Regions from separate parts of the Streptomyces sp. NPDC006326 genome, predicted to be linked through region 1. Evidence: riboswitches for the same ligand, from Rfam matches in the RefSeq annotation. Region 1 holds a riboswitch; each other region holds the start of a gene.

Region 1 (7,812 bases):
CGGCTCCCCAGCCGATGGTCAGGACGACCTCGCGGGGCAGGGTGCCGGGGGTGTACGACTCGGGGTTGGCGACGACGCGGCTGAGCACCACCGAGGAGATGCTGGCGAGCTTGACCGACTCGGTGGAGGTGGTCGCGTACGGGGACGGGGACCCGGCGTCGGCGGCCTGCTCGTCGGTGTGGCTCACGATGAAGCGGTTGCCGGTCAGGACGAGGACCGTGACGTGCCGGCGGACCTCGTTGGAGTCGAAGGTCGTCTCCTGGTGGACCAGGTACGACGAGATCGGCTCGCCGCCCACCGCGGCCTCCACGGCCTCGGCCACGAGGGCCGGGTAGTAGCCGCTGCGCTCGATCGCCGTGCGCAGCCCCTGGGTCGTCGTACCGGATTTCGCCATGGGGTCCATCCTAAGGCCCTGGGCGGGCGCCCCGGCCGCCCTCAGTAACTGGGGAGTATCCGGGGACCGAGGTCGGTGCGGGCAGGGGGGTGGGCGATGCGCACGGTGGCGCTGAGGACGGAGAGCCCCTCGATCGCGACGACGACCGGTTCCAGGGTCACCCCGACGACCTCCGGGTGATCGTCCACGAGCCGGGACAGGCGCAGGAGGAGTTCCTCCAGGGCCGGGGTGTCCACGGGCTCACTGCCGCGCCAGCCGAAGAGGAGGGGAGCGGTCCGGATGGACCGGATCAGCCCGGCGGCGTCCCGGTCCGTGGCCGGGACGAGCCGGTGGGCGGTGTCGCCGAGCAGCTCGGAGGCGACCCCGGCGAGCCCGAAGGAGAGGACGGCGCCCGCGGCCGGGTCGATGACGGACCGCACGACGGTGTCGACCCCGCGGGGCACCATGGCCTGGACGACGGGGAGCAGCTCGGCGGGCGTGCCGAGCAGGTCGGTCAGTTCGTCGTACGAGCGGCGCAGCTCGGCCTCGGTCGTCAGGTCCAGGCGTACGCCGCCCAGGTCGGCGCGGTGGCGCAGGTGCGGGGCGGTGGTCTTGAGCGCGACGGGGTAGCCGAGGGTCTCGGCGGCCCGTACCGCGGCGTCGGCGGTGGGTGCGGGCAGGGTGGGCAGCACCCGGATCCCGTAGCGCGCGAGCAGCTCGGCGGCGTCGGCCTCGCCGAGGGTGAGCACGCCGGAGTCGGCCCCGGGCCCGGTGGCGGGCTCGGAACCGGGCTCGGTACGGGCGCCGCTGTCCGCGCCGACGCCGGCGAGCAGCCCGGCGAGCTGGGCCGCGGCTCCGGCCTCGTCGATGTCCTCGTACGCGGGCACCTGGCCGGCGTGGGCGTTGGCCCGCCGCCACTGCCCGTAGCGCACGGCTTCGGCCACGGCCCGTACGGCCCGCTCGGCCGCGGGGTAGGCCGGCAGGCGCACCGCATCCGCCGCGGCGCGGGGCTGAGGCGCCGTTTCGGGCCGGGGGTCCGGGGTGCCGGCTTTGGCCGCCGCCGGGGTGGCGGCTTCCGGGGCGGGCGGGGTGGCGGCGAAGCCCCCGGCCGGGGACAGGGCGTCCGCGAGGTCGGCGAGTTCCACGTGGACCACCGCCACCGGCTTCCCGGGGTGCTCGGCCACCGCTTCACGCAGCGCACCGGCCAGGTCGTCCACCAGGGGGCGCTCGCTGACCGACGGGATCGCCGTGACGATGACCGCGTCGTTGGTGTCCGAGGACAGCGCGGCGGACAGCGCCGCGCGGAACTCGGCCGGGCCGGCCGCCGTCGTCAGGTCCAGCGGGGTACCCGGCCGCAGCCCCTGCGTGAGGCAGGCGTCGTAGGTGAGGACGCCGAGCGACTCGGAGTTGCCGAGGATGGCCACGCGCGGCCCGTCCGGCAGCGGCTGCGAGGCCAGCAGCAGTCCGACGTCCACGAGCTCGGTCACCGTGTCGACCCGGATCACGCCCGCCTGCCGCAGCAGCGCCGAGACGGTGGTCTCCGCCAGCCCGGTCCCGGGCACCACGTGCCCCGCCGGGGTGTGGCGGCCCCCCTTGGCGACGACCACGGGCTTCACGGCCGCCGTCCGGCGGGCGAGGCGCGTGAACTTCCGCGGGTTGCCCAGCGTTTCGAGGTACATCAGCGCCACGTCGGTGGCCTCGTCGTCGTACCAGAACTGGAGGATGTCGTTGCCGGAGACGTCCGCCCGGTTGCCCGCCGAGACGAACGACGAGAGACCCTCACCACGCCGGAGCAGCGCCGACAGCAGCGAGATGCCGATCGCCCCGGACTGGGTGAACAGCCCGATCCGGCCGCGCAGGGGCGCCGGAGCCGGGGCCAGCGAGGCGTTGAGCTCCACCTCCGGCGCGGTGTTGATCACACCGAACGCATTGGGGCCGATCAGCCGCATCCCGTACGAGCGCACCTGGCGCACCAGTTCGCGCTGCCGGTCGAGTCCGGCCGGACCGCTCTCGCCGTACCCGGCGGACAGCACCACCAGCCCCTGCACCCCGTGCTCCCCGCAGGCCGCCACGGCCTCCGGCACCCGCTCCGCGGGGACCGCGATCACGGCGAGGTCGACCGGGGCGTCGACCTCGGCGAGTGCCCGGTAGGCCCGCACGCCCTCCAGCAGGTCGGTGGTGACGGCCTCGTTCACGGCGTAGAGGTGGCCGTGGAAGCCGCTGTCCCGGAGGTTGCGCAGCGCCGCCGCGCCCATGCCGCCGCCGGAGCGGCTGACTCCGATCACCGCCACCGAGCCGGGGGTCAGCAGCCGCTGGACCGAGCGCGCCTCGGCGCGCTGTTCGCGGGCCCGCTGCACGGCGAGGGACTCCGCGGTGGGTTCGAGGTCGAGGGTGAGGCGGACGGAGCCGTCCTCGAAGCTGCGCTTCTGCTCATAGCCCGCGTCCGTGAACACCTTGATCATCTTGGTGTTGGCGGGCAGCACCTCGGCGGCGAACCGGCGGATGCCCCGCTCCCGGGCCACCGCGCCGATGTGTTCGAGGAGCGCCGAGGCGACCCCGCGGCCCTGGTGTGCGTCCTGGACGAGGAAGGCGACCTCGGCCTCGTCGGCGGGCAGGGAGGCGGGCCGGCCGTCGGGGCCGATGCGGTCGTAGCGGACGGTGCCGATGAACTCCTCGCCGACGGTCGCCGCGAGGCCGACCCGGTCCACGTAGTCGTGGTGCGTGAAGCGGTGGACGTCGCGGTCGGAGAGCCGGGGGTAGGGCGCGAAGAACCGGTAGTACTTCGACTCGTCGGAGACCTGCTCGTAGAAGCTGACCAGCCGGGCGGCGTCCTCGGTGGTGATGGGCCTGATCCGGGCGGTGCCGCCGTCGCGCAGGACGACGTCGGCCTCCCAGTGGGCCGGGTACGAAGGGTCCGACGCGGTGGTCATGCGGTGATCCTAAGGCCAGTGCCGGCCCGACGGCTCCTGCGCGGCACATGAGGCAAGCCATGGCAAATCGGTGCAAGCTGGGGAGCATCAAACGGCGGACGAAGGGGACCGAAGGTCGGTCGGAGCACTCGGGACGTCGTGAGAGACTGGTCTAGACAACCCGCCAGAACCTGAAGGGCATCACCATGGCAGAGCGCCGCGTCAACGTCGGCTGGGCCGAGGGCCTGCACGCTCGTCCCGCCTCGATCTTCGTCCGCGCGACGACCGCTTCCGGGGTCCCGGTGACCATCGCGAAGGCCGACGGGAACCCCGTCAACGCCGCGTCCATGCTCGCGGTGCTGGGCCTGGGCGCCCAGGGTGGCGAGGAGATCGTCCTCGCGTCCGAGGCCGAGGGTGCCGAGGCGGCCCTGGACCGCCTCGCCAAGCTGGTCGCCGAGGGCCTTGAGGAACTCCCCGAGACGGTCTGATCCCCGGCCCTTCGGGTTCCAGTCCGCGCGCGGCGAAGCCGCGGCCACCGGAATTGCGGTGGCCGCGGCTTCGCCGTATTCCCCCGGGGAAAATGCACGCTCCCGCGGGCGCATGCATTTCCGTCCCCCGTATTCATGTCACGCGCATTTCCGTCGCGAGCGTTTCCGTCGCGCGTGCACTCGCCCTTTGTATACGGGCTTTGTTAATGGTGACCGCTTGCCGTGTTTACGACAGGTTGCGAAGTCCTCACCCGCAGCCGGTGCGCCCCCGCCGCCCGCTCGGCGTGGACCGCCGTCAGCGCCCGGGCCCGCTCGGCGTCCCCGCGCGCGACCGCGTCCACGATCGCCCCGTGCTCCGCCCAGGACTCCACCGGCCGCGCGGGCGCCTGGACGGCGTACATCCAGGCGATCTTGTGCCGCATCTGGATGAGCAGCGCGATCAGCCCCGGGCTGCCCGAGGCCTGGGCCAGCGTCTCGTGGAACCAGCCGCCCAGGGCCCGCAGATCCTCCCCCTGACCCCGCCTGGCCCGCTCCTGCCCCAGCCGCACCAGGCCGCGCAGCACCTTGAGATGGGCCTCCGTGCGCCGGCGGGCCGCCCGGGCGGCCGCCAGCGGCTCCAGCAGCATCCGTACCTCCAGCAGGTCGGCGGCCTCCTGCTCGGTCGGCTCGGCGACGCACGCGCCCGCGTGCCGCCGGGTGGTGACGAAGCCCTCCGACTCCAGGGTGCGCAGCGCTTCGCGGACGGGGACCCGGGAGACCCCGTACCGGCGGGCGAGGACCTCCTCAGTCAGTCTGCCGCCCGGTTCGAACACCCCGGAGACGATGTCGTCGCGGATCGCTGTGCATACCGTGTGCGCAGGAATACGCAAGACCGGACCTCCGCCTATTTCCGACTGCCGACGTCATTTCGCGCGGCTTCGTGGGCCACACCGCGACTCTATTGCAACACGCGATATTTTCCGAGCATGGGAAGAAATTCCCCCGATATTTACGGCCACAACGCGAAGACCCCGGCTCGGTGAGCCGGGGTCTTCGAAAGGGTGTGGTGCGCGGCGGGCGGGCGTCGCGGGCCCGGCCCGTCCGTCAGACGTCGACGCCGTGCTGGCGCAGGTAGGCGACCGGGTCGATGTCCGAACCGTACTTGGCGCCGGTGCGGGCCTCGAAGTGCAGGTGCGGACCGCTGGAGTTGCCGGTGGAGCCCGACAGGCCGATCTGCTGGCCCGGGGTGACCTGCTCGCCGACGGAGACGTTCAGCGAGGACATGTGGCCGTACTGGGTGTACGTGCCGTCGTTGTGCTTGATGACGACGTTGTTGCCGTAGGCGCCGCCCCAGCCGGCCTCGACCACGGTGCCGAAGCCCACCGCGTGCACCGAGGTGCCGGACGCCGCGTGGAAGTCGATGCCGGTGTGGCTGCCGGAGGACCACATGCCGCCGCCCGCGTGGTACTGGGTGCTGACGTACGAGTCGTCGAGCGGGGAGACGAAGGTGTTGAGGCGCTTGCGCTCCTCCTCGCGGGCCGCGCGCTCCGCGGCCTCGCGCTCCGCCTTGGCCTTCTCCTCGGCCTTCTGCTTGGCCTCGGCGGCGCGGGCCTTGGCGTCGGCCTCGGCCTTCGCCTTGGCGGCGGCGGCATCGGCCGCGTTCTGCTGCGCCTCGGCCTGGGCCTCGATCTCGCCCGCGAGGTCCTCGGCGGTGACCACGGCGTTCAGGCCGGTGTCCTCCATCGAGGGAGCCTTGTCCGAGGCGGCGAACGCCGGTCCGGCCAGGGAGCCCACGACACCGGTGGTGGCGAGGGCGGCGATGCCGGCGTAACCGGCGGTCTTGCGGCTCAGACGGCTGGAACCACGGTGCTTACCGGCGGCACGACTGCCAAACGCCATGAAGGGGCTGATCCTTTCCTTCCCTCTCGCCTACCGGGTTAGCTGACGGGTTCGGAGCAGGAAGGTCTCCTACGGGCCCCCTCTGACGAGGCGGTCCGATTCACCCCAGGGACGCATGTGGGTCCCCGGCTCCCCAGGCTCGCGCCTGACGGGGACTCGGCGATCGCTGCCCGGTGCCGCGGGTGCGGCGCGTACAACTGACGGACAGCACGCCCGACGCTAGGCGGATCATCAGTCAATCGCCAAACAGACGCGCTCTTTTGTTGCGTACGCCACAGCCCATACGAGCCCGCTCTCCTCGAAACAGACAAAAAGGGCTCCGGCGGACAAGCCCGCCGGAGCCCTGGAAGCGCCGGTCAGTTGCCGACGACGGTCACCTCGCCGATCCCGAGGGCCCGCACCGGCTCCTCGATCTGCGCGGCGTCACCGACCAGCACCGTGACCAGGCGGTCCACCGGGAAGGCCGCCAGGACCGCCGAAGTCGCCTCCACCGTGCCGGTTTCGGCCAGCTGGGCGTACAACTGCGCCTGGTAGTCGTCCGGAAGCTCCTGCTCGACCTGGTCGGCCAGGGTGCCCGCGACGGCGGCCGCCGTCTCGAACTTCAGCGGGGCCACCCCCACCAAGTTCTGTACGGCCACGTCCCGTTCGGCATCGGTGAGGCCGCCCTCGGCGAGGGTGCGCAGCACCTTCCAGAGGTCGTCCAGCGCGGGGCCGGTGTTGGGCGTGTCCACCGAGCCGCTGATGGCGAGCATCGAGGCGCCCTTGCCGTCGGCGGTGGAGCGCAGCACCTGCCCGAAGGCGCGCACGCCGTAGGTGTAGCCCTTCTCCTCGCGCAGCACCTTGTCCAGGCGCGAGGTGAGGGTGCCGCCCAGGCAGTACGTGCCGAGCACCTGCGCCGCCCAGACCCGGTCGTGGCGGTCCGGCCCGATCCGGCCGATGAGCAGCTGCGTCTGGACCGCGCCGGGCCGGTCCACGATGATCACGCGGCCGGTGTCGTCGGCGGTCACCGGCGGCACCGGGTGCGGGGCCGCGGTGTTGCCGGTCCAGGCGCCCAGCGTGTCGGCGAGGACGGCGTCCAGGTCGATGCCGGTCAGGTCGCCGACGACCACCGCGGTGGCGGTGGCGGGGCGTACGTGCGCCTCGTAGAAGGCGCGTACGGCCGCGGAGTCGATCCGGGCGACCGTCTCCTCGGTGCCCTGGCGGGGCCGCGACATCCGCAGCGAGGCCGGGAAGAGCTGCCGGGACAGCTCCTTGGCGGCCCGGCGCTGCGGGTTGGCCAGCTCGTGCGGGATCTCGTCGAGCCGGTTGCGCACCAGCCGGTCGACCTCGCTGTCGGCGAAGGCGGGCGCGCGCAGGGCATCGGCGACCAGCCCGAGCGCCTTCGGCAGCCGGGAGGCCGGGACTTCCAGCGAGAGCCGCACGCCGGGGTGGTCGGCATGGGCGTCGAGCGTGGCGCCGCAGCGCTCCAGCTCGGCCGCGAACTCCTCGGCGGAGTGCTTGTCGGTGCCCTCGGACAGCGCCCGGGCCATGATGGTCGCCACGCCGTCCAGGCCCTGCGGCTCGGCGTCCAGCGGGGCGGCGAGGTTGACCTCGACGGCGATCACCTTCTGGCCGGGCCGGTGGCAGCGCAGCACCGTCAGGCCGCTGGGCAGCGCACCGCGCTCGGGTGCCGGGAAGGCCCACGGCTTGGGCTGCCCGGCCTGCGGCTGCGGGTGGAAGGTCATCGTGACGGCTGCGGTGTCGCTCACTGCTCCGCCCCCTCGTTCTCGGTCTCGGTCTCGGTCGCCGCGGAGCCGTCGGCCTCGCCGGCCGCGAGCGGCTCGTACACCAGCACCGCGCGGTTGTCGGGGCGCAGTCGGGCCGCGGCCACGGCCTGCACCTCCTCGGGGGTGATGTCGAGGACGCGCTGGACGGCGGTCAGGGCGAGCTGCGGGTCGCCGAACAGCACCGCGAAGCGGCACAGTTCGTCGGCGCGGCCGGCCACCGTGCTCAGCCGGTCCAGCCACTCCCGCTCCAGCTGCGCCTGGGCGCGCTCCATCTCCTCGGCCGTCGGGCCCTCGGCGGCGAACCGCGCGAGCTCCTCGTCGACGGCCGCCTCGATCGCGGGTACCTCGACGCCGCTGGAGGTCTTCACGTCCAGCCAGCCCAGCGAGGGGGCGCCGGA
Region 2 (7,812 bases), on a different contig from region 1:
ATCCCGCGTACGCCTGGCTGCGCGAGCACTCCCCGGTGCACCGCACCAAGCTCCCCAGCGGGGTCGAGGCCTGGCTGGTCACCCGGTACGCCGACGCCCGCCAGGCCCTGGCCGACCAGCGGCTCAGCAAGAACCCGGTGCACCACGCGGAGCCGGCGCACGCCAAGGGCAAGACCGGGATCCCGGGGGAGCGCAAGGCGGAGCTGATGACGCACCTGCTCAACATCGACCCGCCGGACCACACCCGGCTGCGGCGGCTGGTGTCGAAGGCGTTCACCCCGCGCCGGGTCGCCGAGTTCACCCCGCGCGTGCAGGAGCTGACCGACCACCTCATCGACCGGTTCGCCGGCCGGGGCGAGGCGGACCTGATCCACGAGTTCGCCTTCCCGCTGCCCATCTACGCCATCTGCGAGATGCTCGGCGTCCCGCGCGAGGACCAGGACGACTTCCGCGACTGGGCGGGGATGATGATCCGCCACGGCGGCGGCCCGCGCGGCGGGGTCGCCCGGTCCGTGAAGCAGATGCGGACCTATCTCGGCGAACTCATCCACCGCAAAAGGGATGATCTGGGCCATGACCTCATTTCGGATCTGATCCGGGCGAGCGACCACGGCGACCACCTGACCGAGGCCGAGGCCACCGCCATGGCCTTCATCCTGCTCTTCGCCGGGTTCGAGACCACTGTCAACCTCATCGGCAACGGCGTCCACTCCCTCTTCATGAACCCGGACCAGCGCGTGCGCCTGCAGGCCTCGCTCGCCGCCGGGGAGCGGTCCCTGCTGGAGACCGGCGTGGAGGAGCTGCTGCGCTACGACGGCCCCGTGGAGCTGGCCACCTGGCGGTTCGCCACCGAGCCGCTGACCCTCGGCGGGCAGGACGTCGAGGCCGGCGACCCGGTCCTGGTCGTCCTCGCGGCCGCCGACCGGGACCCCGGGCGGTTCGCCGATCCGGACACCCTGGACCTCGCCCGGAGTGACAATCAGCACCTCGGTTACGGGCACGGCATCCACTACTGCCTGGGCGCTCCGCTCGCGCGACTCGAAGGACAGACCGCGCTTGCGACTTTGCTCACGCGTCTGCCGGATCTGGAACTCGCCGTTCCGTCAACGGAGCTGCGCTGGCGCGGCGGACTGATCATGCGTGGCCTGCGCACTCTTCCCGTTCGCTTCACACCCCGGAACGAGTGAACGCGAACTGATCGGAAGTCAGTTTCCGACCGAACTTGTGACAATCGTGAGAAGGCCGCTAGGTTCTGCCGTTACCCAGCCGTTATGCGAAAGGTGCAGCTCATGCGTTCCGGGAACGGCCGCCACAGACGCCCCCGCCAGGTGCCCGCGATTGTCGTCACCGCCGGAGTCACCGGCTCCGCGTTGGCCCTGCCCCTGCTCGCCGCCACCGGCGCGAGCGCGGCGGACGCCTCCACGTGGGACAAGGTCGCAGAGTGCGAGAGTGGCGGCTCCTGGAGCGCCAACTCGGGCAGCGGTGCTTACGGCGGACTCCAGTTCACCCAGGAGCAGTGGAACAACGCGGGCGGCCTCACCTACGCCGAGCGCCCCGACCTCGCCAGCCGTTCCCAGCAGATCGCCGTCGCCGAGCAGGTGCTGGCCTCCCAGGGCCCCGGAGCCTGGCCGCTGTGCGCCGCCGGGGCCGGGCTGACCCAGGAGGCGCCCGCCGCCGCGGTGGACCCGGGTACGCCCGGCACCCACGGGCCGATCGCCCCCACCCCCTCGCGCCCGGACGATTCCGTCCCGGCCGGCGGTTCCGGCGCGCCCGCCAAGGACTTCGGGGCCCCGACCCCGACCCCGGACCCCTCGTTCACGCTCCCCGCGGCGCCGCTCGCGCCCTCCAGCGGACTGCCCGTCATGCCCGCCCCGGACGACCCGGCCACGATCCCGGTGTTCCCCGGAGACCCGACGACCACCCCGGTCCCCACGCCGACGCCCCCGACGCCGACCCTCCCGGCCGACCCGACCGCCCCGGTGTCGCCGGCCGATCCGGCGAACCCCTCGGCGCCCGTTCCGGCCGACCCGACCGCCCCCGCGGCCCCCACCGCCCCGGGCGCCCCCGGCGACCCGGCGGCCACCGGGGATGCCGGGGCCACCGGCAAGCACCGTGGTGCGCCCGCGCAGGAGACCCCGGCCCCTTCTGACGCCGCGTCGGAGCCCACGTACACCGTCAAGTCGGGCGACAGCCTGGCCACCATCGCGGTTGCCAAGGGGGTCAAGGGCGGGTGGAGCGCGCTCTACCAGGCCAATGAGCAGGTCATCGGCGAGGACGCCAACCTGATCACGCCCGGGCAGAATCTGGATCTAACCCAGCAATAGGGGCAGTTCGGGCGCCCGGAAGGCGCTGAATGTCCGTAATCGGCAAGTGAGACATGTGTCTCTTCCGGTCAACTGGCGTGTCACGCCCTGCGCCTTCCGCAAACCCCGTCCTCACCTGCGCAAACACCCCTAAGAGGGACGCAAGTAGGGGCCGTTTCTCCCCGATGTCGCGCGTTGAACATCGGGGAGGGACCTGTCTACCTTCTGAACCGCCCGCCACCGCGGGCCCCTTCGACCGCATCGCCGAATCCTGCCGGCGGACGGAGGGAACAGTCGTCGCGTCAAGCGCCGAAGGCAGGAGCGGGGGACCCAAGGTAAGTGCCGGGCCCGGCCATTGAGAGATGGTCAGGAACGGCTTGGGGTGAAGCCGCGCGCCAGCCGCGCGGCCGGGCACCATCGGCCCGAACCCGACAGCTCACCTCGCAGGCGTCGGTGAGGAGAACTCCATGCTGCTTTCCGGCAAGGGCAAGCACCGCCGCGCCTCCAAGGCCGCTCGCATCGTCACGCTCGCCGGCGTCACCGGCGTCGCCGTCGCGGCACCCCTGATGGCGGCCGGCTCGGCCAGCGCCGCGACCGCCTCCGAGTGGGACCGCGTCGCGCAGTGCGAGTCCGGCGGCAACTGGGCCATCAACACGGGCAACGGCTACTACGGCGGCCTGCAGTTCTCGTCCTCCACCTGGGCCGCGTACGGCGGCAAGGCGTACGCCGCGCAGGCCAACCAGGCCTCCAAGGCCCAGCAGATAGCCATCGCCGAGAAGGTCCTCAAGGGCCAGGGCAAGGGCGCCTGGCCGTCCTGCGGCGTCGGCCTGTCGAACTCCTCCTACACCGGTGGTGCCACCGACACCCCGAAGAAGACGGAGCAGAAGACCCAGCCGCAGAAGACGCAGCCGAAGAAGACCGAGCCGAAGAAGACGGAGCCCAAGCGCGCCGAGGCGCCGACCACCCGCTCCGAGCGCTCCGAGGCCCCGGCCCCCGCGCCGGCCGGCAACGGCTCGTACGAGGTCAAGACCGGCGACACCCTCAGCACCATCGCCGAGGCCAACGGCGTCAAGGGCGGCTGGGAGAAGCTCTTCGAGCTGAACAAGGACACCGTCAAGGACGCCGACCTGATCTTCCCGGGGCAGAAGCTGAAGCTCGCCTGACCCCCCCGCACGCACTCCCTGCCGCCCGGCGCGTCTCCGCACGCGCCGGGCGGCGGCGCGTGCAGGTCCACGGCCGCGGGAGCGGGCGTGATCAAGGCCTTGACCAGGGTCCCTATGTCCCGGAAGAGGGGTATTCGGGCCCTTTTTCGTCCCAGGAGCCGGGCGGTCGGGCGGCCCAGTGCCCGGAGCCGGTTAGGCTCTAGTCGGCAGGGCCGTCCACCGGCTCACCGCCACCGCACATCCAGCGTCACATCCCAGAAGGAGATGCTCGTGCCGTCCATCGACGTCGTCGTAGCCCGGGAAATCCTGGACTCCCGAGGCAACCCCACGGTCGAGGTCGAGGTGGGCCTCGACGACGGCAGCACCGGCCGTGCTGCCGTCCCGTCCGGCGCCTCCACCGGTGCCTTCGAGGCCATCGAGCTCCGCGACGGTGACCCCAACCGCTACATGGGCAAGGGTGTCGAGAAGGCCGTCCTCGCGGTCATCGAGCAGATCGGCCCGGAGCTCGTCGGCTACGACGCCACCGAGCAGCGGCTGATCGACCAGGCCATGTTCGACCTGGACGCCACCGACAACAAGGGCTCGCTCGGCGCCAACGCCATCCTCGGCGTCTCCCTCGCCGTCGCGCACGCCGCGTCCGAGGCCTCCGACCTCCCCCTCTTCCGCTACCTCGGCGGCCCGAACGCGCACCTGCTGCCCGTTCCGATGATGAACATCCTCAACGGTGGGTCGCACGCCGACTCCAACGTGGACATCCAGGAGTTCATGATCGCCCCGATCGGCGCGGAGTCCTTCTCCGAGGCGCTGCGCTGGGGCGCGGAGGTCTACCACACCCTCAAGAAGGTCCTCCACACCAAGGGCCTGTCCACCGGCCTGGGCGACGAGGGCGGCTTCGCCCCGAACCTGGAGTCCAACCGCGCCGCGCTCGACCTCATCATCGAGGCCATCAAGCAGGCCGGCTACACCCCGGGCAAGGACATCGCGCTCGCGCTCGACGTCGCCGCGTCCGAGTTCTACAAGGACGGCAAGTACGAGTTCGAGGGCCAGTCCCGCTCGGCCGCCGAGATGACCGACTACTACGCCGAGCTCGTCGAGGCGTACCCGCTGGTCTCCATCGAGGACCCGCTGTTCGAGGACGACTGGGCCGGCTGGAAGACCATCACCGACCGCCTGGGCGCCAAGGTCCAGATCGTCGGTGACGACCTGTTCGTCACCAACCCGGAGCGCCTGGCCCGTGGTATCGAGGAGGGCTCCGCCAACGCCCTGCTCGTCAAGGTGAACCAGATCGGTTCGCTGACCGAGACCCTCGACGCCGTCGAGATGGCCCAGCGCAACGGCTTCAAGTGCATGATGTCGCACCGCTCCGGCGAGACCGAGGACGTCACCATCGCCGACCTCGCCGTCGCCGTGAACTGCGGCCAGATCAAGACCGGCGCCCCGGCCCGCTCGGACCGCGTCGCCAAGTACAACCAGCTGCTGCGCATCGAGGAGATCCTCGACGACGCCGCCGTGTACGCGGGCCGCAGCGCGTTCCCGCGCTTCAAGGGCTAATTGCGCCCTCGCCTCCGTACGTCCCCGCACTCGGTCCCGTACCGTGTGCGGGGACGTATTGCGTAGTGCGTGCACAGGGGAGGCGGGACCATGGCCGGGAACCGGGATCGGTTCTCCACCTTCTCCACCGCGACCAGGCTCAAGCAGCTCGGCGAGCGGACCGCCGCGCACGTCTACCGCTCCCAGAGCCGCCGTCAGGTGCGGCGCAGCCGGCTGACCGGCCGGGCCGCGCTCCTCGTGCTCGTCCTCTGTACGCTGGTCGTCGCCCTCGCCTATCCGATGCGCCAGTACGTCTCCCAGCGCTCGGAGATCGCGGAGCAGCGGCGGGCGGCCGAGGCGGCGAGCCGGCGCCTCGAACGCCTCCGCGACGAGAAGGCCCGCTGGCAGGACAACGCATACGCGGAGCAGCAGGCCCGCAAACACCTGCACTTCGTACGCCCGGGCGAGATCAGCTACATCATGACCGACCCCGGGGCCGAGGCCGCCGAGCGGCACCGCAGCGGACAGGCCGGCTCCGACCGGCCCTGGTACTCCAACGTCTGGGACGGCGTCGACAAGGCCGACCGTCCCGGGGACTGAGCGGCAGCCGGCCGTCCCGGCAGTACCAGGCAGCACCACCGGCGAGCAGTACCAGCACCCATCCACGAGAACGAAGAGACTTCCTCCAGGCATGCAGACGCCCCCGCCCCAGACCGACCGGACCGAGCCGACCGACGCGGACATCGAGGCGTTCGAGCAGCAGCTCGGCCGCCCGCCGCGCGGGCTGCGCGCCATCGCCCACCGCTGCCCGTGCGGCCAGCCGGACGTGGTGGAGACCGCCCCCCGGCTGCCCGACGGCACGCCCTTCCCGACGCTGTACTACCTGACGTGCCCGCGCGCGGCCTCCGCGATCGGCACGCTGGAGGCCAACGGCGTGATGAAGGAGATGCAGGCCCGGCTCGCCGAGGACCCCGAGCTCGCCGCCGCCTACCGGGCCGCGCACGAGGACTACATCCGGCGCCGTGACGCCATCGAGGTGCTCCAGGGCTTCCCGAGCGCCGGCGGGATGCCGGACCGGGTGAAGTGCCTGCACGTGCTGGTGGGCCACTCGCTGGCCGCCGGCCCCGGGGTGAACCCGTTCGGCGACGAGGCCCTGGCCATGCTGCCGGAGTGGTGGGCCAAGGGCGCCTGCGTCACCCCGTGCGCCGACAAGGCGCAGGACGAGCCGGGCGATGCGCAGACGGCCGGGACGGAGGCGGACGCGTGATCCGGGTCGCGGGCATCGACTGCGGTACGAACTCCATCCGCCTCCTCGTCGCGGACTGCGACCCCGCGACCGGCGAGCTGGTCGAGCTGGACCGGCGGATGACGATCGTCCGCCTCGGCCAGGGCGTGGACAAGACGGGCCGGCTGGCCCCCGAGGCCCTGGAGCGCACCTTCGCGGCCTGCCGCGAGTACGCGGCGGTCATCAAGGAGCTCGGCGCCGAGCGGCTGCGCTTCGTGGCCACCTCGGCCTCCCGCGACGCCGAGAACCGGGACGAGTTCGTCCAGGGGGTGCTGGACATCCTGGGCGTCGAGCCCGAGGTGATCTCCGGTGACCAGGAGGCGGAGTTCTCCTTCGTCGGCGCCACCAAGGAGCTGACGGGCGCCGCCCACCTGGACAAGCCGTTCCTGGTGGTGGACATCGGCGGCGGTTCGACCGAGTTCGTGGTCGGCGAGGAGCACGTACGGGCGGCCCGCTCCGTGGACATGGGCTGCGTACGGATGACCGAGCGCCACCTGGTGGTGGACGGGGCGGTCAGCGACCCGCCGGGCGCGGAGCAGATCGCCGCCATACGGGCCGACGTCGAGGCGGCCCTGGACCTGGCCGAGCAGACGGTGCCGCTGCGCGAGGCCCGCACGCTGGTGGGCCTGGCGGGCTCGGTGACCACGGTGGCCGGGATCGCGCTCGGGCTGCCGGAGTACGTCTCCTCGGAGATCCACCACGCCCGGATCCCGTACGAGACGGTCCGCGAGATCAGCGAGCGGATGCTGACCACGACGCACGCCGAACGGGCCGCGATCCCGGTCATGCACCCGGGCCGGGTGGACGTGATCGGCGCGGGCGCGCTGATCCTGCTGGCGATCATGGAGCGGATCGGGGCCTCGGAGGTCGTGGTCTCGGAACACGACATCCTCGACGGCATCGCCTGGGACGCGGCGCGCGACGGCGCTTGAGGTACCGGCCGGCCGCCCGGGAGCTGCAGTTCCCGGGCGCGCCCGCTCACAGCCCGCGGTAGACGTCGCGCCCGTCGCCGATCGTGACCAAGCCTGACCCCGCCCGCACCCGTCACGGCTCCGGCCCAACCGGAACACCCCGTTCCGGTCGGGCCGTTCGCGTGGGGCGGGGGCTCCCCGGGGTGGCCCGAAACCGCCCTTCGGGGGGTGTGCGGGGCCGCGCGCCGAGAAAGTTCGTGAAGTTCTTCACAAGGAAAAGAAGCCTGTGGGGGCGTCCGAAGGCACTTTCGAGGGGTTCCGGGGCGCCGAAGGCGTGTTTTGGGCGGGCGCTTGTGCGAACAGCGGAGCTCGACGCGGCCGGCCGGTAGGTATCCACGAACCCGGTGGTCTACTCCGGTTGAACGCCTGGAGGCCAGTTCAGGACGGGTGGACAACGAATCCCGTTACACCTTGGTTCCCCGTTGGCGCCATGACCTCCGTCACGTGGGCCGCGCAGTGTAGCAGAGGCCTCGGAACACCTTGTGAAGGGGCTCACGAGCGTCACCCCTGAGGGTGCTGGATACTCGTTCCATGAGCACCACGGAGCGTCCCAGGATCCT
Region 3 (7,812 bases), on a different contig from region 1:
GTCGGTCGGCGTCATCGGGGCCGCCAGCCGTACGAGCGTGGCCTGCGCCTGTTCCCGGGCGCCGCGCAGCTCCTGGGAGAGCAGCCAGAACTCGTCCACCCGTTCCGGGTCGGTGCCCGGCGGTGGTCCGGTCGGGCCGCCGCGGACCGGGCGGGCCGGGGGCTCCCCACGCTCCAACCGCTCGGCTGCGGTGCGCAGTTCCTGGCGGCCGCGCACGCTGGAGCGGCGCAGGGCCTCGCAGCGGTCGCGGACGGCCTTGGCGGAGCGCTGAGCGCCGAGCAGGGCCGCCGCCAGGGCACCGAGGACGAGCAGTCCGCACCCGGTGAGCACGGGCCACAGGCGGGCGTCGCGTTCGCCCGCTCCCCCGCCGAGCTGCAGGGTGAAGATGACCGCGGCCGCGCCGCTGAGGCCCGCCGCGAGCGTGGGCAGGACGGCGGCGCGGACCAGCTGGGGCCGTATCTGCCGGCCGGGACCGGTGACGGCGTGTCTCGACGGGGCGTGGCGGGCGGCGCGGAGTCCGGACATCGACGTCCTCTACGTGGGGCCCGGGCCCCCAGCGGTTCCGGGGCCCGGTGTGGATCACGGTGTTGATCACCGGATACCCACGCTAGACCGCACTCTCCCGCCCCTGACGGCGAGTTGGGGAACTTCACCGGGCGGCTTCCCGCTCCCGGTGGAGCGCTCGTACGGCAGCCCGAATCCGCCGGGGAGCGCGCACCGCCCCGGCTCCGCCGGACGCACCACCCCCGCCGCCCGGCACCCGGCGGCCGGCGGGCCTCGCGCCGGGACGTTTCCGCACGCCCCGGCGCACCGGCGTGCGCTGCGGACCTACGACCCGACGGTCTCCGGTTCCCCGTGGGCCGTCACCGGCGGGCGGCCGGTGACGGCCGGCCGGGGCGTCGCGACCGGGGCGGCAGGTGCGGGGGTGGCGAACGGGCGCCACCACGGGTCGGTCGGCAGCGCGGCCGTGTCCCCCGGCTCGAAGGGCCGGCCCGGGATCGGCAGCGCGACCGCCGCCCCGGCTGCCTCCGCCGCCGCCAGGGTGCCCTCGCCGGGCTCCTCCCACGGGTGCGGGGCCAGGTTGAAGGTGCCCCAGTGGATCGGCAGCATCGTGCCGTGCGGGATGCCGCCCTGGAGGTCGAGGTGGGCGCGCATGCCCTCCTCGGGCGTCATGTGGATGTCCGGCCAGTACTCCGAGTACGCCCCGATCTGGATCATCGTGGCGTCGAAGGGGCCGTGCGCGGCGCCGATCTCGGCGAAGCCGGGGAAGTAGCCGGTGTCACCGCTGTGGTAGATGCGGTGCTCGTCGCCCGCGACCACCCAGGAGGCCCACAGGGTGTGCTGCTGGTTGCGCAGTCCCCGGCCGCAGAAGTGGCGTGCCGGGGTGGCGGTCAGCGACAGGCCGGCGATGTCGGTGCTCTCGTTCCAGTCGAGCTCGCGGATCCGGTCCTCGGAGACGCCCCAGCGCTCCAGGTGCGCCCCGACGCCCAGCGGGACCGCGAAGACCGTGTCCGTGCCGACCAGCGCCTTGATCGTCGGCAGGTCGAGGTGGTCGTAGTGGTCGTGGGAGATCACCACGGCGTCGACCGGTCCCAGCGAGGCCAGCGGCACCGGTACGGGGTGCAGTCGCCTGGGCCCGGCGAAGGGGAAGGGGGAACACCGCTCGCCCCAGACCGGGTCGAACAGCACGCGCCGTCCGTCGATCTCCGCGAGCACGCTGGAATGCCCCATCCACGTCAGGCGCAGTCCGCTGGCGGGCGGCTTCGCCAGCTCGGCGAGCGTCGTCGGGTAGACCGGGATCGGGGCGCCGGGGTTGCGCCGGATCCGGTGCTCCTTGTCGAAGTAGATCTTCGCGAACTCGCGCATCGAGCCGGAGGGCCTGGTCCGGGCCCCGAGCGGGTTCTGGAAGACGCCGTCGGCGAAGTTCGGCGAACGCTGGATCCGCTCCAGCCGTGCGCCGGACGGATCCGCGCCGAAGGATTCGGGCCGCAGGGCGCGCAACCGTGGACGCAGGGGACGGGAGCCGGTCAAAGCGCCTCCTGGGAGGATGGGGCGGAAGGGGCGGTCGTGGACCGTACGCCGGTCCACGCCCTTCCCAACGCACACCGGCCCCGAAGGATTCCGCTCCGCGCTCCCTTCCCTCCGGCTCCTCGCGCCGCACCGGCGACCACCGGCACTGCGGCGGCACCCGGACCGGCGCCTACAGCGGCAGCAGGTCGGGGCGCTTCGCCTCCACGTGGTCGCCGGAGGACTCCCCGCGCAGCCGTCGGCCGATCCAGGGGACCAGGTGCTCCCGCGCCCAGAGGATGTTGTCCCGGGTCACGTCCACCGAGCCGCGCGGCTGTTGGGGCGGCCACGGCTGGTCGGGGTCGGCCGGCACCTCCAGCCCCAGCACCTGGGCGGCGCGCAGCGCGACCCGGGTGTGCCCCTCGGGCGAGAGGTGCAGCCGGTCGTCGTCCCAAGCCCGCCGGTCCTGGACGGACCTCAGCGACCAGAGGTCGAGCACCGGGCACCCGTACCGGTCGGCGATGGCGCGCACGTGGGCGCTGTACGTCGCCACCTTGCCCCGCAGGTGCTTGAGGACCGGCACGCCACGGGTGTCGAAGCCCGTGGTGATCATCACCAGCCCGACCGCTCCGGTCAGGTCGGCGACGGCTGCCTCGAAGCGCTCCGCCACCGCGTCCGGGTCGCTGCCGGGTCGGATGATGTCGTTGCCGCCCGCGCAGAAACTCACCAGGTCCGGGGCGAGTTCCTTGGCCCTGGGCACCTGTTCGGCCACGATCTGGTCGAGGAGGCGTCCTCGCACGGCCAGGTTCGCGTACCGGAAGTCGTGTTCCTCGCGCTGATCGGCCAGGAGTACGGCCAGCCGGTCCGCCCAGCCGACAAAGCTCCCCCCGGGTCCCGGATCCCCCACGCCCTCGGTGAAGCTGTCCCCGATCGCCGCGTACGAGCCGATGGTCTTGAGTGTCGTCGTCGTCGCTGCCACGAGGCCTTATCCTTCACCCCGGCACGTGACCTACGCCACCGTAGGCAGGGGTTGACGGACCGTGATTTGTACCACGGGGCGGGTACGGAATAACAGCGCGTGAGGCCGGGACCCCCCTCGGGCCCCGGCCTCACGCGGGTCTGGACGCCTCCGCGGCTGCGGGTGGTGTCAGATGCTCACGCCCTTGGAGCGGAGGTAGGCCAGCGGGTCGATGTCCGAGCCGTAGGACGGGCCGGTGCGGATCTCGAAGTGCAGGTGCGGACCGGTCGAGTTGCCGGTGGAGCCGGAGAGGCCGATCTGCCGGCCCGCGGCCACGCTCTGGCCGACCGAGACGGACAGCTGCGACAGGTGGCCGTACTGGGAGTACTTGCCGTCCTCGTGCCGGATGACGACCTCGTTGCCGTACGCGCCGCCCCATCCGGCGGAGACCACAGTGCCGGCGCCGACCGCCTTGACGGAGGTGCCGGAGCTCGCGACGAAGTCGACACCGGTGTGGTAGCCGCTGGACCACATGGCGCCGGGCGTCTTGTACTGGGTGGAGATCCCGCCGCCGCCGACGGGGGCGACGAAGCCGGCGGCGGTGACCGTCCGGCTCTTCGCGGCGGGCGCGGGCGCGGCCTCGGCCGCGGCCTGCGGGGCCGGGGCCTTCCCCTTGGGCGCAGGGGCCTGCTTCTCGGCCGGCGCCTGCTTCTCGGCCGGCGCCTGCGGCCGGGCGGGTGCCTGCTCCCGGGCGGAGGCCTGCGGGGCGGCCCCGGCCCGGGCGCCGAGGGTCAGCTTGAGGCCGGGGTGGATCAGGGACGGGTCGGCGCCGACGGCCTCGCGGTTGTCGGCGTACAGCTGCTGCCAGCCGCCCGAGAGGTGGCGCTCGGCCGCGATCTCGGAGAGGCAGTCGCCGGGCACCACGGTGTAGACGGCCGGAGCGGCGGCGGGGGCGGCCTGGAGGGCGGCCGGAGCCTGGGGGGCCTGCACGGGGGCCGTGACGGGAGCCGCGGCCGGGGCGCCGGCCGCCTGGGCGCCTGCGGCTCCGATCAGCGGCAGGGCGAGGGCCGCGCCGCCGGTGCCGGCAACGGCGAAACCACGCGCGAGGGAGCGGGACTTGGGACGGCGGTGCTTACCCTTTGCAGGCATGGCGATTTCCTCTCCGTCGCCTGCGAGGTGAGCTGTCGGGTTCGGACTGGAGATGTCCGGCCGGACAGGAACAGCACCTGTACGGCTTCACCCCGAGCCGTCCGGAAGAAGGATCCGGAGCAGCGTCTTACCTGGTTCCCCCGCTCCTGCCGCGCGCGTGAATAGTCGGGTGCGGTTCCCGGATGGCGGCAGGATTCGGCGGTCCATCCGGATCGGTGGCGAACGTAATCCAGCCGCACCGCGCGGAACAAGCCACGAATTACCCAACACTTTCCCGGAAGTCGGGCATCGGCGGAATTCCGGTCACCCTGTGTCCATTCCGCGGGGACAACGGCCCCCTCCACAAGGCAATTCGAGTTCCGCGATCAGGCACGCACGGTCACCGTATGATCTGGCTCACGGGCGGGGACGCGATCCACCCTTCCGGGCAGGCAAGTTGTGGCCAAGTGGTCCAAATTCGGACATCCGCGACGATACGGAGGAGAATTCCGTGACCCAGCAGATACACCACACCCCACCGGTGGAGCCGGAGCTGGTCGGAGTACGCAACTTCCGTGACGTGGGCGGCCTGCCGACCACCGACGGGCGCAGGGTCAGGACGGGACGACTGTTCCGAAGCGGACATCTGGCACATGCCACCGAAAAAGATACGGAATTCCTCGCCGCGCTGGGCCTGCACACCGTCTTCGACTTCCGCAACGACGCGGACCATGCCCTGGAGGGCCTCGACGTCGACCTGCCGGGCGTCCGCAACGTCAACATCCCCCTGTCCGATCCGGCCGACGGACGGGAGTTCTGGACGATCGTCCGCGAGGGCGGGATCGACCAGCTCCGCGCGCTCCTCGGCGAGGGGAAGGCCGCCGCCCGGATGACCGCCTCCTACCGCTCTATGATCCGCAACCGCACCGCCGAGCACAGCCGGGTCGTGCACGCCCTCGCCGAGGACAGCGTCCCGGCCCTCATGCACTGCGCGGCCGGCAAGGACCGCGCCGGCCTGTCGATCGCCGTCACGCTGCTCGCGCTGGGCGTCGAGCGCGAGGCGATCACCGCGGACTACCTGGAGTCGAACGCCCCGCACCGCCGCTACCGGATGCGCCGCACCGGCGAGCCGTCCGAGGCCCGCTCCCCCGAGGTGCTGGAGCTGCTCGCCCCGCTCTTCGACGCCCGCGCGGAATACCTCACCGCCGCCTTCGACACCATCGACGACCACTGGGGCGGCCTCGACCGCTACCTGGCCGAGGGCCTCCGGCTCACTCCCGCGACCCTCGCCCGGCTGCGCGAGCAGCTGCTCGACCAGGGCCTGTGAGACCGGCCCCGCCCGCCCCAGCGGGGCGGGCGGGACGCCGTCAGCGGTTGCCGACGGCCTGCTTCACCAGCGTCCTGCCGAAGTCCCACATGAGTCCGCCGCCCCCGTGCGCCTCGTCCATCACCGCGCGGAAGGCGGTGACGAAGCGGTCGACGTCCGCCTCGTCGATGATCAGCGGCGGGATCAGCTTGATGACCTCCATGTGGTCGCCCGAGACCTGGGTGAGGATCCGGTGCTTCTGGAGCAGCGGCACCACGACCATCTGTGCGAAGAGCCCCTTGCGGGCCGCCTGGAGCATGGTCCACCGGCTGCGCAGGCCCAGCGAGTCCGGGCGGCCGAACTCGATGCCGATCATCAGGCCGCGCCCCCGTACCTCGTGGAGCAGCTCGTACTCGCCCACCAGCGCCGTGAGGCGGCCGCGCAGCAGGTCCCCCGTCGCGCGGGCGCGGGCGACCACCGACTCGTCCTCCATGACGGAGAGCACCGCCAGTCCGGCCGCCATCGCCTGGGCGTTGGAACCGAAGCTCGCGGAGTGCACGAGCACCCGGTCCATGGACGAGTAGACCTTCTTGAAGATCCAGTCCTTGCCCAGGGTCGCGCCGACCGGCACGTAGCCGCCCGACAGCGCCTTCGCCACGCACACCAGGTCCGGCTCCACGCCCGGCTCGTGCTGGTAGGCGTAGAAATCACCGGTGCGTCCGAGGCCGGTCTGCACCTCGTCCGCGATCAGCAGCGCCTTGTGCCGGCGCAGCAGTGCCTGGGCGCCGGACAGGAAACCGGGCGGGGCGGCGAGTACGCCCTTGCCCTGGACCGGCTCGACCACGAGGGCGGCGACGTCTCCGCGCGCCAGCTCCCGCTCCAGGGCGGCCAGGTCGCCGAGCGCGATCGCCGTGTCGGGCAGCAGCGGTGCGAAGCCGTCCCGGAAGCCGGCCTCTCCGTTGACGGAGAGCGAGCCGGTGGTGAGCCCGTGGAAGGCGTGGTCGCAGTAGAGGATCCTGGGCCGTCCCGTGGCGTACCGGGCGAACTTCAGGGCGGTCTCCACCGCCTCGGTGCCGCTGTTGCCGAAGAAGACCCGGTCCAGGTGGGGGCTGTACGTGAGCAGCTTCTCGGCCAGCAGTCCGGGCAGCGGCTGGCAGTCGAAGCGGGTGAGGTCGGCGAGCTGGGCGTCGAGGACGTCGTGCAGGGCCCGGCGGACGACCGGGTGGTGCCGGCCCAGCCCCATCACCCCGAATCCGGCGAGCATGTCGAGGTAGTCGTTGCCCTCGGCGTCCCAGAAGTGGGCGCCCTCGGCCCGCTCGTAGACCTTGTCGAAGCCGATGGTGTGCAGCATCCTCGGCAGCTGGTGGTTGAGGTGGCGTGCGTGCAGCTCGTAGCGCTCGGCGCCGCGCTCGGCCAGCAGGGCGCCGAGGTCGAAGCCCTTGCCCCGGCCGCCCTCCCCCGGGTGGCCGGTGCTCATGCCGACGCGTCCCGGTTGGCGGCGATCGTCTCCCGGGCGGCGCGCAGGGATTCCTTGAGCGAGCCCATGGTGGCGAGGACGGCGGTCGGCTCGTAGCCGCAGTGCGCCATGCAGTTCGCGCACCGCGGGTCCTTTCCGCGGCCGTACTTGCTCCAGTCGGTTTCCTCGATCAGTTCCCGGTACGTGGGCACGTAGTCGTCGCTCATCAGGTAGCAGGGGCGCTGCCAGCCGAAGAGGGAGTAATTGGGAATGGCCCAGGCGGTGCAGGGGAAATCGACCCGGCCTTCCAGGAAGTCCAGGAAGAGCGGCGAGTGGTTGAGCCGCCACCGCCGCCGGTTTCCGCCCGCGAAGGCCTTCCTGAAGAGTTCCCGGGTCTGTTCGACGCCCAGGAAGTGCTCCTGGTCGGGGGCCTTTTCGTAGGCATAGGCGGGCGAGATCATCATCTCGTCGACCTTCAGGTCGTCGTTGAGGTAGTTGAGCACCTCGATGATGGTCTGCGGGGTGTCCGTGTTGAAGAAGGTGGAGTTGGTGGTCACGCGGAAGCCGCGCCTCTTCGCCTCCTTGATGGCGGCGACCGCCTCGTCGAAGACGCCTTCCTTGGCCACCGACTCGTCGTGCCGCTCGCGCAGCCCGTCGATGTGGACGGCGAAGGCGAAGTAGGGGGACGGGGTGAACTTCTCGATCTTCTTGCGGAGCAGCATCGCGTTGGTGCAGAGGAAGACGTACTTGCGCCTCGCGACCAACTGCCGCACGATCTCGTCGATCTGCGGGTGCATCAGGGGCTCGCCGCCCGCGATGGACACCATGGGCGCGCCGGACTCCAGGACGGCGCCGACCGCCTGGGCGACCGGCATGCGCTGCTTGAGCACCCCGGCCGGGTGCTGGATCTTCCCGCACCCCTCGCAGGCCAGGTTGCAGGCGTAGAGCGGCTCCAGC

The links. Region 1 has a riboswitch for cyclic di-AMP ahead of ABZ128_RS14485 (M23 family metallopeptidase). Riboswitches for the same ligand answer to the same signal wherever they lie in the genome.
Region 2: it holds a riboswitch for cyclic di-AMP, as region 1 does, so the genes downstream of both, ABZ128_RS26720 (transglycosylase family protein) here and ABZ128_RS14485 (M23 family metallopeptidase) in region 1, are expected to answer to the same signal.
Region 3: it holds a riboswitch for cyclic di-AMP, as region 1 does, so the genes downstream of both, ABZ128_RS15085 (peptidoglycan DD-metalloendopeptidase family protein) here and ABZ128_RS14485 (M23 family metallopeptidase) in region 1, are expected to answer to the same signal.

What each region holds. Positions count from the first base shown of each region.
Region 1 covers NZ_JBEXRC010000015.1:9,557-17,368, reverse strand. Annotated here, with positions in the region: gene ABZ128_RS14505 (DUF5998 family protein) at 1-394, opposite strand, end outside; gene ABZ128_RS14500 (GNAT family N-acetyltransferase) at 436-3,303, opposite strand; gene ABZ128_RS14495 (HPr family phosphocarrier protein) at 3,489-3,770, shown strand; gene ABZ128_RS14490 (GntR family transcriptional regulator) at 3,974-4,639, opposite strand; gene ABZ128_RS14485 (M23 family metallopeptidase) at 4,854-5,648, opposite strand; cyclic di-AMP (ydaO/yuaA leader) riboswitch at 5,661-5,820, opposite strand; gene ABZ128_RS14480 (pitrilysin family protein) at 6,005-7,372, opposite strand; gene ABZ128_RS14475 (pitrilysin family protein) at 7,393-7,812, opposite strand, start outside.
Region 2 covers NZ_JBEXRC010000040.1:47,498-55,309, reverse strand. Annotated here, with positions in the region: gene ABZ128_RS26730 (cytochrome P450) at 1-1,187, shown strand, start outside; gene ABZ128_RS26725 (transglycosylase family protein) at 1,290-2,324, shown strand; cyclic di-AMP (ydaO/yuaA leader) riboswitch at 2,601-2,768, shown strand; gene ABZ128_RS26720 (transglycosylase family protein) at 2,771-3,466, shown strand; gene eno (phosphopyruvate hydratase) at 3,731-5,017, shown strand; gene ABZ128_RS26710 (septum formation initiator family protein) at 5,108-5,596, shown strand; gene ABZ128_RS26705 (DUF501 domain-containing protein) at 5,688-6,263, shown strand; gene ABZ128_RS26700 (Ppx/GppA phosphatase family protein) at 6,260-7,213, shown strand; gene ABZ128_RS26695 (NAD(P)/FAD-dependent oxidoreductase) at 7,784-7,812, shown strand, end outside.
Region 3 covers NZ_JBEXRC010000016.1:31,050-38,861, reverse strand. Annotated here, with positions in the region: gene ABZ128_RS15100 (ATP-binding protein) at 1-525, opposite strand, end outside; gene ABZ128_RS15095 (MBL fold metallo-hydrolase) at 829-2,031, opposite strand; gene ABZ128_RS15090 (SGNH/GDSL hydrolase family protein) at 2,201-2,986, opposite strand; gene ABZ128_RS15085 (peptidoglycan DD-metalloendopeptidase family protein) at 3,155-4,114, opposite strand; cyclic di-AMP (ydaO/yuaA leader) riboswitch at 4,119-4,325, opposite strand; gene ABZ128_RS15080 (tyrosine-protein phosphatase) at 4,605-5,420, shown strand; gene ABZ128_RS15075 (aspartate aminotransferase family protein) at 5,461-6,876, opposite strand; gene hpnH (adenosyl-hopene transferase HpnH) at 6,873-7,812, opposite strand, start outside.